One region of the Thiomonas arsenitoxydans genome, then DNA from elsewhere that is predicted to be linked to it. Evidence: predicted binding sites of a transcription regulator. Region 1 holds the regulator's gene; each other region holds the start of a gene.
What was found. The regulator sigma-54, encoded in region 1, starts transcription at its own class of promoters, with help from an activator protein. The targets are predictions, from matches to a motif close to TGGCANGNAANCTGCTTT.
Positions count from the first base shown of each region.

Region 2: THI_RS02265 (ATP-NAD kinase family protein) is a predicted target of sigma-54. The motif match lies at 1,523-1,540, and genes of this name have one in related genera.
Region 3: glnA (type I glutamate--ammonia ligase) is a predicted target of sigma-54. The motif match lies at 2,319-2,336, and genes of this name have one in related genera.

Region 1 covers NC_014145.1:3,207,495-3,211,810, forward strand. The annotation lists gene THI_RS15175 (COG4705 family protein) at 1-706, opposite strand, end outside; gene THI_RS15180 (RNA polymerase factor sigma-54) at 827-2,347, opposite strand; gene lptB (LPS export ABC transporter ATP-binding protein) at 2,354-3,127, opposite strand; gene lptA (lipopolysaccharide transport periplasmic protein LptA) at 3,205-3,840, opposite strand; gene THI_RS15195 (thiol:disulfide interchange protein DsbA/DsbL) at 3,963-4,316, opposite strand, start outside.
Region 2 covers NC_014145.1:486,834-491,149, reverse strand. The annotation lists gene THI_RS02270 (sigma-54-dependent Fis family transcriptional regulator) at 1-1,436, shown strand, start outside; gene THI_RS02265 (ATP-NAD kinase family protein) at 1,575-2,648, shown strand; gene THI_RS02260 (thiamine pyrophosphate-dependent dehydrogenase E1 component subunit alpha) at 2,662-3,645, shown strand; partial or broken gene THI_RS02255 (alpha-ketoacid dehydrogenase subunit beta) at 3,657-4,316, shown strand, end outside.
Region 3 covers NC_014145.1:1,797,135-1,801,450, reverse strand. The annotation lists gene glnL (nitrogen regulation protein NR(II)) at 1-104, opposite strand, end outside; gene THI_RS08305 (hypothetical protein) at 101-667, opposite strand; gene glnA (type I glutamate--ammonia ligase) at 800-2,215, opposite strand; gene THI_RS08295 (competence/damage-inducible protein A) at 2,452-3,222, opposite strand; gene THI_RS08290 (class I adenylate-forming enzyme family protein) at 3,387-4,316, shown strand, end outside.

The DNA of each region.
Region 1 (4,316 bases):
TGGTGCCCATGGTTCCCAGACCGAGCCCTCCTTCGGCACCGGGTTTGGACAACCAGTCACCCAAGGTCGCGCCCAGCGGGCGGGTGAGGATGTAAGCGACCCAGAACGTGGTCACGGCACTGGCCCTGAAGAGGTAGTAGGCCGCTGCCGTCAGCGCAATGGCGCCGCCAAACAGCAAGGCCGACAAGGCATAGCCGAGTTGCAGCCGCTCGGCGGCCAGATCGCCTCCGGCAGTACCCAGCGCAAAGGTGAACAGAATCGTCGCCCAGTAAAACCCTTCTCGCTTTGGCGTGGCAATGCTGTGGATGGACAGGTCACGCTCGCTGCCCCACCAGATCGCAAACGTCGCCAGCAAGGCCACCGCAAACAGGGCGGTGCTCACCGGCAGCGGCACGCCCAACTGATCGGTCAGATTGTCGGTCAGCAAGGTGCCCACGACGCTGATGAGAGTCACCGTCAACCAATAAAGCCAGGGAACGTAACGGCTGGCGCGCATCTGCGCCGTCAGCACACCGATGAACAAAAGGGTCATCACCGCGCTGGTGGCGACCAGGCCCAGATGCAGATCCACCGCCAGATAGTCTGCGGCGGTTTCGCCCACCGTGGTGGCCATGATTTTGATCAGCCAGAAGTAAAGCGTGATGACGACCGGAACCTTGACCGCCAGCGCCCAACTGGGCTGCGCGGCTTTTACTGCGTTTTGCATGATGAACTCCCTGAATACCGTTTGCGTTGTTGTGGCGTCGCGTGCGGCGCGACCCCGGCATTCTGGAGAGGACGACTTAGCGCAAGGTGAGCGACTGGCTCCGCTTGCGGCTGCGGGCCCTCAACTGCTCTTGCGCAGATTCGCCGGGGCGATGCGCAGCGCTTCGCGGTATTTGGCCACGGTGCGCCGCGCCACCTGCACGCCTTGCTGCGTGAGGCGTTCGGCGAGTTCGCTGTCCGACAGGGGTTTGGCGCTGTCTTCTTCAGCCACCAGGCGGCGGATGAGTTCGCGTACCGCGGTGGATGAGGTGTTGCCCCCGGCCTCGGTGCTCAGGCCAGAGCCGAAAAAATACTTCAGCTCGACAGTGCCGAAGGGCGTGAGCATGAACTTCTGCGTGGTCACTCGCGAGATGGTCGATTCGTGCAGCCCGAGCTCGTCGGCAATTTCGCGCAGCACCATGGGCCGCATGGCCACGGGGCCGAAGTCGAAAAACCGTTGCTGGCGCTCGACGATGGTCTGCGACACGCGCTGAATGGTCTCGAAACGCTGCTGCACGTTTTTCACGAACCAGCGCGCCTCCTGAAGCTGTCCCTGCATGGCGCCGCCGCTGTCGCGGGCGCGGCGCATGGCGTCGGCATAGATCTGGTTCACGCGCAGCCGGGGCATGACCTCGGGGTTGAGCTGCGCCACCCAGCCTTGCGGGGTCTTGCGGGCGATGACATCGGGGGTCACGGCCTGCGCGGCATCGCGGCGGAAGGCGCTGCCCGGATGGGGGTCGAGTTGGGCGATGCGTTGCTGCGCCAGGCGCAGCGCGGCTTCATCGGCTTCGAGCTGGCGTTCGAGCTTGCGCCAGTCGCGCTTGGCCAGCAGATCGAGATGACCGCCGCGGCAAATCTGCAGGGCAAGTTCGCGCACGGGACAAGACGCTTGGCGCTGAAGCTGCAGGCAGAGACAGTCGGGCAAATCGTGGGCGGCGACACCGGCCGGGTCGAAGCTCTGAATCAGGCGCATGGCCGTGGTCAGCGCATCGGCCAGGTCTTCGAGCTGCTCGGCGTCTGCCGCGGGGGCGAGGGCCTGCGCCAGTTCCAGCGGGGTGTCGGGCAGGTAGCCGTCGTCGTCGAGCGAGTCGATGATGGCCTCGGCGGCCGCGCGGTCGGTGGCGCTCAGCGCAAGCCCGGCCAACTGACCGCGCAGGTGGTCGCGCAGATCGAGGTGTTCGGAGGCAATGTCGAGCGCGCTGAATTCGTCGTCGTCACCCCCGCCCCCGCTGACGGACTGGCCTGAGCTGACCCAGGAGTCGGCGTCGGCATCGGTATCCGCACCGTGATCGGTTTCGCCGCTGCTGGCCGTCCAGTCCTGCGTGTCGAGTTGCAACTCAGCGGCGGGCTCGGCGGCTGCGTCATGCCCTTCGACCGATGCCTGAGACGGGTCGGGCGCCAAAGGCGGTGGCGACTCGGATGTCGGCGCGGCAGCGGGCGCCTCTTGCTCTTCTTCAGGTTCGAGGAAGGGATTGGATTCGAGCAGGCCTTCGATTTCCTGCGTGAGTTCGAGGGTGGAGAGTTGCAGCAGCCGGATGGACTGCTGCAACTGCGGCGTGAGTGCGAGATGCTGGGACAGGCGCAGGTTCAGCGACGGCTTCATCGCGGCTTACATGCGGAAGTTTTCGCCGAGGTACACCTTGCGTACCGCGGGGTTGTCGATGATGGATTGCGGATCGCCCTGCGCCAGCACCTGCCCTTCGCTGATGATGCAGGCCCGGTCGCAGATGCCTAGCGTTTCACGCACATTGTGGTCGGTGATCAGCACGCCGATGCCCTGCTCTTTCAGGAACTGCACGATGCGCTGAATCTCGATGACCGCAATCGGATCGATGCCGGCAAACGGCTCGTCGAGCAGGATGAATCGCGGTTGCGTGGCCAGCGCGCGGGCGATTTCCACCCGCCGCCGCTCGCCGCCTGATAGCGCGGGGGCGGGGCTGTCGCGCAGATGTTCGACGTGCAGTTCGCGCAGCAGATGATCTTCGCGTTCGCGGATTTCGGCCCTGCCCAGGCGGCGCCCTTGCGCGTCGCGCTGCAACTCCAGCACCGCCCTCACGTTCTCGGCCACCGTCATGCGGCGGAAGATCGACGCCTCCTGCGGCAGATACGACAGCCCCATGCGCGCACGGCGATGCATCGGAGAATCGCTCACGTCCTGGCCGTCGATGTGGATGCGCCCCGCGTCGGGCCGCACCAGGCCGACGATCATGTAGAACGACGTGGTCTTGCCCGCGCCGTTCGGCCCCAGCAGGCCGACCACCTCGCCGCAGCGCACGCTAAAGCTGACGTCGCGCACCACCTGCCGACCGGCATAGCGTTTCTGCAAATGTTGAACGTCGAGCTCCGGGCCGGTGGCCGCGCGGGACGACGGAGTGGAAGGCACGCGCGCGGCTTCCGCCGGGGCGACGGGCTCCAGGCCGCCCCGCACCACGGTCTGTCCAGCGGAATGCGGCTGGACGCTCAAGGCTGTGTCCCCAGCTTCGGGGCGACTTTGAGCGCGGGAGGCGATTTGGGCGCCGTCGGCGCGGACGGGGCGGCGGGCTGCGGCGTCAACATCACCCGCACCCGCCCTCCAGGGTTGGTGGCCGTGGCGCCCTGCGCACCGCCTTCGACGGTGAACACATCGGTGATCTGGTTGTAGGCAATCACATTGCCCTGGCTGCGGTCGGCCAGCTTGCCGTCGATCAGTCGGCTGAGCATGGCCTGGCCACGCAGCGTCACTACATCGGTCTTGCCGTCGTATTCGATGCGCTGCGCGGCGCCGTCCATGGTTTGCGTGGGCTGGCCGGGCGCGGTATCGAGTTGTTGCTGGAAGGTAGCCAACTGGCCCGGCGCGGCGATCGCCGTCGCGTACTGATAGCCGTCCGGCGCCTGGCGCACATCGACCGTGGCGGCGCGCAGCACCAGAGAACCCTTGGTGACAACCACGTTGCCGGTGAACACACTGGTCTGGTGCACGTCGTCGTAGCGCATGGCGTCGGCCTCGATGTGAATCGGCTGGTTCCGGTCGGTCTGCGCCGCAAGCACGGGCAGCGCCAGGCTCGGCGCACACAGCAGGGTCAACAACAGGATTCGGGCCACTCGTTTCATCGGCATGGGTTTTGCTTTAGTCGGGCCATTCTAGGGCCAGTTCAGGCGATTTCGCAGCAATTTTGCGGGGCTCAAAAAACACTGCCCGCTGTATGCGGGCAGTGTTGAGATGTGGCAGGGCGACGCGCTTACTTCTTCTCCGCCTGCACCTTCTTGATCAGGTAGTCCACGACCTCGAGCACCTTCTTGTTGTTATTGGCTTCAGGCAGCGCCGCAGAAGTGGTGTAGGTGCCCTGAACCGCCATGGTCGGCACCCCGCTGATCTGATAGTCCGTCACCATTTGCGTGGCCTGCCGGACTTGCGCATTCACGCCGAACGAGTTGTAGGCATCCAGGAACGCTTTTTTGGAAATGCCCTGCTGTGCCAGCCAGTTGGCCATCTGATCGGCCGTGCCCAGAGGAATGTGCTGTTTGTGGATGGCATTGAAAATCTTGGCCTGCATCGCATCGTCGAGCTTGCCCAGCGCCTTCAGTGCGTAGTA
Region 2 (4,316 bases), 1.0 Mb from region 1:
GTACAGCCGCACCTATCTATGACCCATTTGGCCAGATTAATGCCGTCCTAGATATCTCGGCGCTGACGTCGCCCAAAATGAAAACGAGCCAGCATCTGGCACTCCAGTTGGTCAAGGTCTATGCAAGCCGCGTGGAAAACGCAAACTTCCTGCGCTGGTTTCGCAATGACTGGGTGCTCAAGCTGCACCCTTCGCCGGAGTTTGTGGAGATCAGCCCTGACTACCTGCTGGCGGTCGATGCGGGCGGACGCATCATCGGGCACAACAGGCAGGCGCAGCTGCTCCTTCAGGCAGCAAACAGCGGCCCTGTTCTGGGCATGGCCTTAGAGAGCGCGTTCAATATTCGACTTGATGATCTGGGCCAGTTCATGCGGGCCACGCCCGACGAGCGGCGCGCGGTGACCCTCGTAGGCCGCGGGCAGGTGCTGTTTCTGCATGCGCTGCCGCCCCCTGCTCGCCGCGCTGCGGCGACGGACGACATGGTGGCGCCGGTGCTGCCGGCGCCGCTGGCTCAGCTCTCTGGCGGCGACCCGACGCTGGATAGCCAAATTGCGCGCGCGGCAAAGCTTGTCGACTCGCCTATCAGCATTCTCATCACGGGGGAAACTGGCAGCGGCAAGGAGTACCTTGCCAAAGGCCTGCACGAGGCAAGCCAACGCCGAAACAAACCGTTCGTCGCGGTCAATTGCGCGGCCATCCCCGAGACGCTGATCGAGAGTGAGCTTTTTGGCTACTTGCCCGGAAGCTTTTCCGGCGCTAGTAGCAAGGGAAAGCGAGGCCTCATCCATGAAGCCGACGGTGGTACGCTGTTCTTGGATGAGATCGGTGATATGCCGCGTGACCTGCAGGGGCGGTTGCTGCGCGTACTGGCCGAGCGCGAAGTGCCAGTCATTGGCGCCACGCGTCCCCTACCCGTGGACATTCGCGTGATCGCAGCCACGCATTGCGACCTTGAAACGCTGGTGAAAACTGGTCGTTTCCGGGATGATCTGTACTACCGGCTGGCCGGTGCCCGTGTGAAACTTCCCGCTATACGCCAGCGGCGCGATCTTCTGTGGCTGCTGCACAAGTTACTGCACGAGGAAGAACCTGCCGTGGTGCTGTCGCGCGAGGCCGAGGCGGCGCTGCTCAGCTACAGCTGGCCGGGGAACTTGCGCGAATTGCACAATACGCTGGCCTTTGCCCGTGCCGTATGCCGCGATGGCGTGATCCGGATCGAGGATTTGCCTGATACCTTGCTGGGCGCAGCCGCGCCATCAGTGCGCGCCCACCCCGACGCAGCGCTTCACCCGCCCGCAGCCCAGCAACTGCTTGAGTCGCTTCGTGCCGCGCAGTGGAATATCAGCGCCGTTGCACAACAGATGGGCAAATCTCGCATGACGCTGTACCGGCACATGAAACGATGGGGTATCCACTCGCCCAAGCACACGCCTTAGGCCGAATACTAAATGTGACATCTGGCCGAGGTGCACAACGGCGCTTCGCGCCCCGGGCCCCCTTCAGCAACGGGGCCAAGCAACAATGGCACGCGAGTTGCGTAATAGGAACCAACCTTACGCTCTTGGAACTTCGGTATGACTCGCGTGGCCCACGCTCTTGAAGCCAGCATTGGTGTTGTCGCCAACCCCGTATCGGCGCGCGACATCCGGCGCATTGTGGCCAATGCCGGAAACCTGCAGATCACCGATAGGGTGAACATCGTGCTTCGACTGCTCAGCGCCGCAGCGTCCTGTGGCGTCAAGCGGGCCTGGATCATGCCCGACCGCGGTGGTATCCGCTCCCTTCTGGAGCGCCATATCAGGCGCGGCACCGATCACTCGCTGCCGGCCATCGAGTTCCTGGATATGCAGCCCACGTCCACGGTCGAGGACACGTTCACCGCGACCAGGCTTTTGCAGCGCATGGGCGTGTCGGCGATCGTGGTTCTGGGCGGCGACGGCACCCATCGCGCGGTGGCGCGCCAGCTCGTTGACGATAACAGTGCCGTGCCGATTGCCGGGTTGTCGACGGGCACGAACAACGCCTTTCCCGAGATGCGCGAGCCCACGATCACTGGGATGGCCGTCGGGCTTTTTGCCAGCGGGCGCATCGCGCGCGCCCAAGCGCTGGCACGCAACAAAGCGATAGAGGTGCGCATCGAAGATGCACGCGCAGGCACCCGGCGCGACATCGCTATCGTCGACGCAGCCATCACCCACGATCACAGCTTGGGTGCACGCGCGCTGTGGAAGACCAACTCTCTGGTTGCGCTGTATCTGGCCTTTGCCGATCCCCAGGCGATTGGATTGTCGGCAATCGGCGGCCTGTTGCAGCCCGTAGGGCGGCTGGAGTCCGGTGGCCTGGCGGTTCAGCTCGCGCACGGCGGACGCGAAGCCCTGCTGAGCCTGCACGCGCCGATTGCACCCGGCATGGTGCGCCCCGTGGACATTGCCAGCTGGCAGCGCATGGTCGCCGGCGAGGCTCTGCCGGTGCTGGCTGAAGCGGGCACCGTCGCCCTCGACGGCGAACGCGAACTCGGTTTCGAGCACGGCCAGCGTGTGGATATGACCCTTCGCGAGAACGCATTTTTCACCGTAGACGTCGCCCGGTGCATGGGCTTTGCCGCCAATGCACAGTTACTGCGCTACACCTCTTCGCTTAATCACTAAAAGGAGATCAACCATGGCAGGCAATCCTTTTCCCCAGTCCCGGGAGCAGCTGCTTCAGGCCTACCGCACCATGCGCACGATTCGCGAATTCGAGGACCGTCTGCATGTGGACTTCGGTCGGGGCGACATTCCCGGTTTCGTACACCTCTACGCCGGTGAAGAGGCGGCTGCGACCGGCGTCATGATGCATCTTGGCGACGGCGACCGCATTGCCAGCACGCACCGCGGTCACGGGCACTGCATCGCCAAGGGCGTTGACGTGATGGCGATGATGAAAGAGATCTATGGCAAGCAAGGAGGCGCCTGCAATGGCAAAGGTGGCTCTATGCACATTGCCGATCTTGACAAGGGCATGATGGGGGCTAATGGCATTGTGGGCGCCGGAGCTCCCCTGGCGTGCGGAGCGGCACTGGCTGCGAAATTCCGCGGCAAGTCCGAGGTGGCCGTGAGTTTCGTGGGCGATGGCGCCTCCAACCAGGGAACCTTTCTCGAAAGCCTGAACCTAGCCGCGGTGTGGAACCTGCCGGTGGTCTTCGTAGTCGAGAACAACGGCTATGCCGAGACCACCTCGCGCGACTACGGGGTAGCCGTGGACAGCTATGTGGACCGCGCGGCCGGCTTCGGGCTCCCGGGAGTGACGGTCGACGGCACGGATTTCTTCGCCGTGCACGAGTCTGCGGGCGAGATCATCCACCGGGCGCGCACGGGCGGCGGACCGGCTTTGCTGGAATGCAAAATGGTGCGCTTCTTCGGACACTTCGAAGGCGACGCGCAGACCTACCGGGGCCCCGGCGAGCTCGATGACATCCGTGCCAATCAGGACTGCCTTAAGAAATTCTCGGCGGCTCTCATCAGCGGCGGAGTAAGCACCGAGGAGGAGCTCAAGGCCATGGATCGCGAGATTGCCGCGCTCATCGAGCGCTCCGTGGCAGAGGCGAAGGCCGCACCGCTGCCCACCTTGGCCGATCTGACCACCGACGTTTACGTTGCCTATTAAGGAGAGCCACCATGGCACGCAAGATCAGCATGAAACAAGCCATCAACGAAGCACTCGACCAGGAGATGTCGCGATGTCGCGCGACCCCTCGGTGATCGTGTTGGGTGAAGACATCGTGGGCGCCGCCGGCGCGGACGGCGAGCGCGACGCCTGGGGCGGCGTGCTCGGTGTGACCAAGGGCCTTTACGCCAAGCACGGCGACCGCCTAATGGACACGCCCCTGTCGGAAAGCGCTTATGTCGGCGCCGCCATTGGTGCCGCTGCGTGCGGCATGCGGCCCGTGGCGGAACTCATGTTCATTGACTTCATGGGCGTGTGCTTCGACCAGATCTACAACCAGGCCGCCAAGTTCAGATACATGTTCGGGGGCAAGGCGCAGACCCCGGTGGTCATCCGCGCGATGGTGGGCGCAGGCATGCGCGCAGCAGCGCAGCACTCGCAAATGCTTACCCCGCTGTTCACCCACATTCCGGGACTCAAGGTGGTGTGTCCCAGCAGCCCATATGACACCAAGGGTTTGCTCATTCAATCGATTCGTGACAACGATCCCGTGATTTTCTGCGAGCACAAGAATCTCTACGGCGTGCAGGGCGAGGTGCCTGAAGCCAGCTATGTCATTCCCTTTGGCGAGGCAAACGTCGTGCGCGAGGGCAAGCATGCCAGCATCGTCA
Region 3 (4,316 bases), 1.4 Mb from region 1:
TATTCAATCGCGCCTTCGGCATCCACCAGAGCGGCCATCGAGGCCAGCCACTCCAGGCCGGGATACTCGGTCGCGCCCGGCTGGCCGACCGCTGCGGCGTTCATTGCGGATACTTTTGCAACTCGCGCTGCAAGGCGGCAATATTGGCCTGCGTCATGGCGATCTGGTCTTTCATCTGCGCCACGCGCTGGGCGTATTCGCCGCCCTTGACCCCGCCGCCCACCAGCCGTTCGCTGGGCAGGTAATCGGGCTGGCCATTGTTGTAGGCCTTGAGTTGCTGCTCGAGCCGCGCCTGCTGTTGCTGCAATTCCTGCTCCAGAATGCGCCGCGCCTCGAGATCGCGCTCTTTTTGCGTGGAGGGCGCAACCCGCGCGGCCTGGTTGCCGCTCGGCTCTGCATTTTGCGCGCTGGGTTTGCTGCCCGATCCGATGACCTTGGGCGTCATGCCCGGACTGGAGAGGATGCTCACATTGGCGTTATCGATCAGCTTGCAGTTCTTCGCCTTCACCTCGGAAAGATCGTTGGTGTAGGAGTTGTCCGGGCAGCGGTAAACGCGCTGCGGGTCGGTCTGCGCCACAGCGGCAGAGGCGCCCGCCAGGGACGCGAACAAAGCAAACGCGGCGTAACGAACGCTTGATCGGGAAGTCAATTGGGCAAACAAGGTCATGGTGGCACGCATTCAAAAAATCAGCGGTCAGTGTAAGTCTGGCAACGCGCGTGCCGCACACCCGGCCGACAGGACGTGGCGGAATTGCCAAAAAAAAGCGGCCCGAAGGCCGCATTTGAAAACCATCCCACCTTACAGCGAGTAGTACATATCGAACTCGACCGGGTGCGTGGTCATGCGGAAGCGGGTGACCTCTTCCATCTTCAGCTCGATGTAGGCGCTGATGAAGTCGTCGCTGAACACTCCGCCCTTGGTCAGGAAGGCGCGATCCTTGTCCAGATAGTCCAGTGCCTGATCGAGGCTGGAGCACACGGTCGGGATCTTGGCTTCTTCTTCCGGCGGCAGGTCGTAGAGGTTCTTGCTCGCGGCTTCGCCCGGGTGGATCTTGTTTTCCACGCCGTCCAGGCCGGCCATCATCATGGCGGAGAAGGCCAGATAAGGGTTGGCAGTCGGATCGGGGAAACGCACTTCGATGCGGCGGGCCTTGTCGCTCTGCACGAACGGCACGCGGATCGAAGCCGAACGGTTGCGCGCCGAGTAAGCCAGCATCACCGGGGCCTCGAAGCCGGGCACCAGACGCTTGTAGGAATTGGTGCCAGGGTTAGTGATGGCGTTGAGCGCGCGGGCGTGCTTGATGATGCCGCCGATGTAATACAGCGCAAAGTCGCTCAGACCGGCGTAGCCATTGCCAGCAAACAGGTTCTTGCCGTCTTTCCAGATGGACTGGTGCACATGCATGCCCGAGCCGTTGTCGCCGACGATGGGCTTGGGCATGAAGGTCGCGGTCTTGCCGTAGGCGTGGGCGACGTTTTGGATCACATACTTCATGATCTGCGTCCAGTCGGCACGCTCCACCAGAGTGGAGAATTTGGTGCCGATTTCGCACTGGCCGGCGTTGGCCACTTCGTGGTGATGCACTTCGACCGGCACGCCCATTTGTTCGAGCAGCAGGCACATTTCCGAGCGGATGTCCTGCAGACTGTCAACCGGGGGCACCGGGAAATAGCCGCCCTTCACCGACGGGCGGTGGCCCATATTGCCGCCTTCCATCTTGTCGCCGGTGGCCCAGGCGGCTTCGTTGGAGTCGATCTTGACGAAGCAGCCCGACATGTCCACATTCCAGCGGACCTGGTCGAAAATGAAAAACTCGGGTTCCGGACCGAAATAGGCGGTATCGCCGATGCCCGATGCTTTCAGATAAGCCTCGGCCTTTTTGGCGATGGAGCGCGGATCGCGGTCGTAGGGTTTGCCATCACCGGGTTCGAGCACATCGCAGCTCAGCAGCAGCGTGGTTTCTTCGTAGAACGGGTCGATATTGGCGGTGTTCGGGTCGGGCATGAGCAGCATGTCCGAGGCTTCGATGCCCTTCCAGCCAGCGATGGACGAGCCGTCGAAGGCGTGACCATCGGAGAACTTGCCTTCATCGAAATGCGAGACAGGCACCGTGACGTGCTGCTCTTTGCCGCGGGTGTCGGTGAAACGGAAATCCACGAATTTGACATCGTGCTCTTTCACCAGGCCCATCACGTCGGCGACTGTTTTGCTCATAAAAATCTCCTGTCAGGTTGAAATGCGTTGGGGGTGGTCATCGGCCGTGCTGAAGACGCCACTTGACATCGTTTGCTGCAATGCTCCGCGCAGTGCAGGGAATCTAGCAGAAAGCGTGCCCAGATCGTTTGAAACCCAGCGCCTCCCACCAGGAGAAAAGACGGGGTTTGCAGACGGCGGAAAATGCACCAAAAACGTGCCGAAAACTCTCATGCACTTTCTCGGTGCGATTCAGCTCATTTTGGTGCATCTTCCCAACTGCCTTCCGGGAGGTGGGCTCGCAAATAGTCGAAAGCCTCACTTACGGCCGCCGAGTCGCCCTTCACGCCGAGTTCAATGTGCCGCCCCCAAACCGGGTGATCCACGCTGGGGAGGCTGAAAACCTTGACGCCCGCATACCGCTGCTCGATGTCTTCCATCAAGGGCGTGAGGTCGGACTCCATTGCGTGGCGCACGATCACGGCCCGTTCAACCTGATGACCCTGGCCGTGCAGATGCGCCAGCGGACCATCCAGCGCCCATTCGAGCATCGGCCACGCCATGACCGGAAAGCCCGGGACGAAGTAGTGCTGCCGGATGGAAAAGCCCGGAATGCGGTTGTAAGGGTTGGGAATGATGGCGCTGCCCTGCGGAAACATGCCCATGTTCAAACGCTGCTGGTTGGCGGGGCTGTCCACATCGCCCAGCCCGGCTTCGATGACCCGCTGCTGAATCAGCGCCTTGGCCTCGGGGTGTAACTCCAGCGGCAGGCCCAGCGCGGCTGCGGCGCTCTGCCGAGTGTGATCGTCTGGCGTGGCACCGATGCCGCCGCAGCTCAGCGCCACATCGCCGCGCCGGAAACTGGCGGCAAATGCCTCGGTCAGCTGGGCGGGATCGTCACCCAGATAGCTCACCCAGTCCAGCCGCATCTCTCGCGCTTTGAGGAGAGCCAGGATCTGAGGGAAATGTTTGTCCTGCCGCTTTCCCGACAGGATTTCGTCGCCGATGATGTATAGCCCCAGTCCCATGCTTGTGCTCTGAATTGAAAATCCAAGCATAGCGGGGCGCCGTCGCTTTCGCGCCACCAAACCCCCCAAAAAAATCACACTCTGGCGCTTTCCGTGCGATTGCGGGGTGACGCTTCAGCACACTCCGCCTTTATGCTGGGTTACCTCGTTTTTAATGGACGCTCATGCTGCTTCACCACACTTTCGAGACCACCGCCACCGACTTTGCCGAACATCGCGCCATCGTGCGCGAAGGCGTGACGACCCGCTATGGCGAATTGGCCGACCAGGTGGAGGGCATCGCCGCGGCACTGCGAGCTCATGGGGTGCAGCGCGGTGAGCGGGTGGCGCTGTTTCTCGACAACTGCGTGGAAATGATCGCGGCCATGTACGCCGTGCTCAAAATCGGTGCGGTGTTCATGCCGGTCAACACCCTCACCAAGGCTGACAAGCTGGCTTATATCCTCAACGATTCCGAAGCCTGCGCCCTTTTCACCCAGCAGGAACTGGCCGAAACCAGCCGTACGGCCCTGGCGCTAAACCCCAGCGTGCGTCATTGCTACATGCTCACGGCCTACGCGCAGGGCAAGCCGGACGTCGGCACGCCCGATCCACGCGAGTGCGCCTTTCCTGCCGCCCTGCCCGGCGCGGCCTGCTCGCCCACGCAACCCGATCTGATCGATCAGGATCTGGCCGCCATCATTTACACCTCGGGCTCTACCGGCGATGCCAAAGGGGTGATGCTCACGCATCTCAACATGCTCACCGCGCTGCGCTCGGTGCGCGGCTACCTCGGGCTGCGGCAGGACGACATCATCGTCTGCGCCCTGCCGCTGGCGTTCGACTATGGGCTGTATCAGGTTCTCATGGCCTTCAGCCTGGGCGCCACCGTGCTGCTGGAGCGCTCGTTCACCTTTCCGGTCAAGGTGCTGGCCAATATGGCGCGGGAGCGGGTGTCGGTGTTTCCCGGCGTGCCCACCATGTTCACCCTGCTGACCAACCTCAAGGCGCTCCATGAGTTCGATCTCTCGGCGCTGCGGCTGATCACCAATACCGCGGCGGCCTTGCCGCAAACGCAAATTGCGCAGATTCGCGCGCTGTTTCCGCAGGCCACG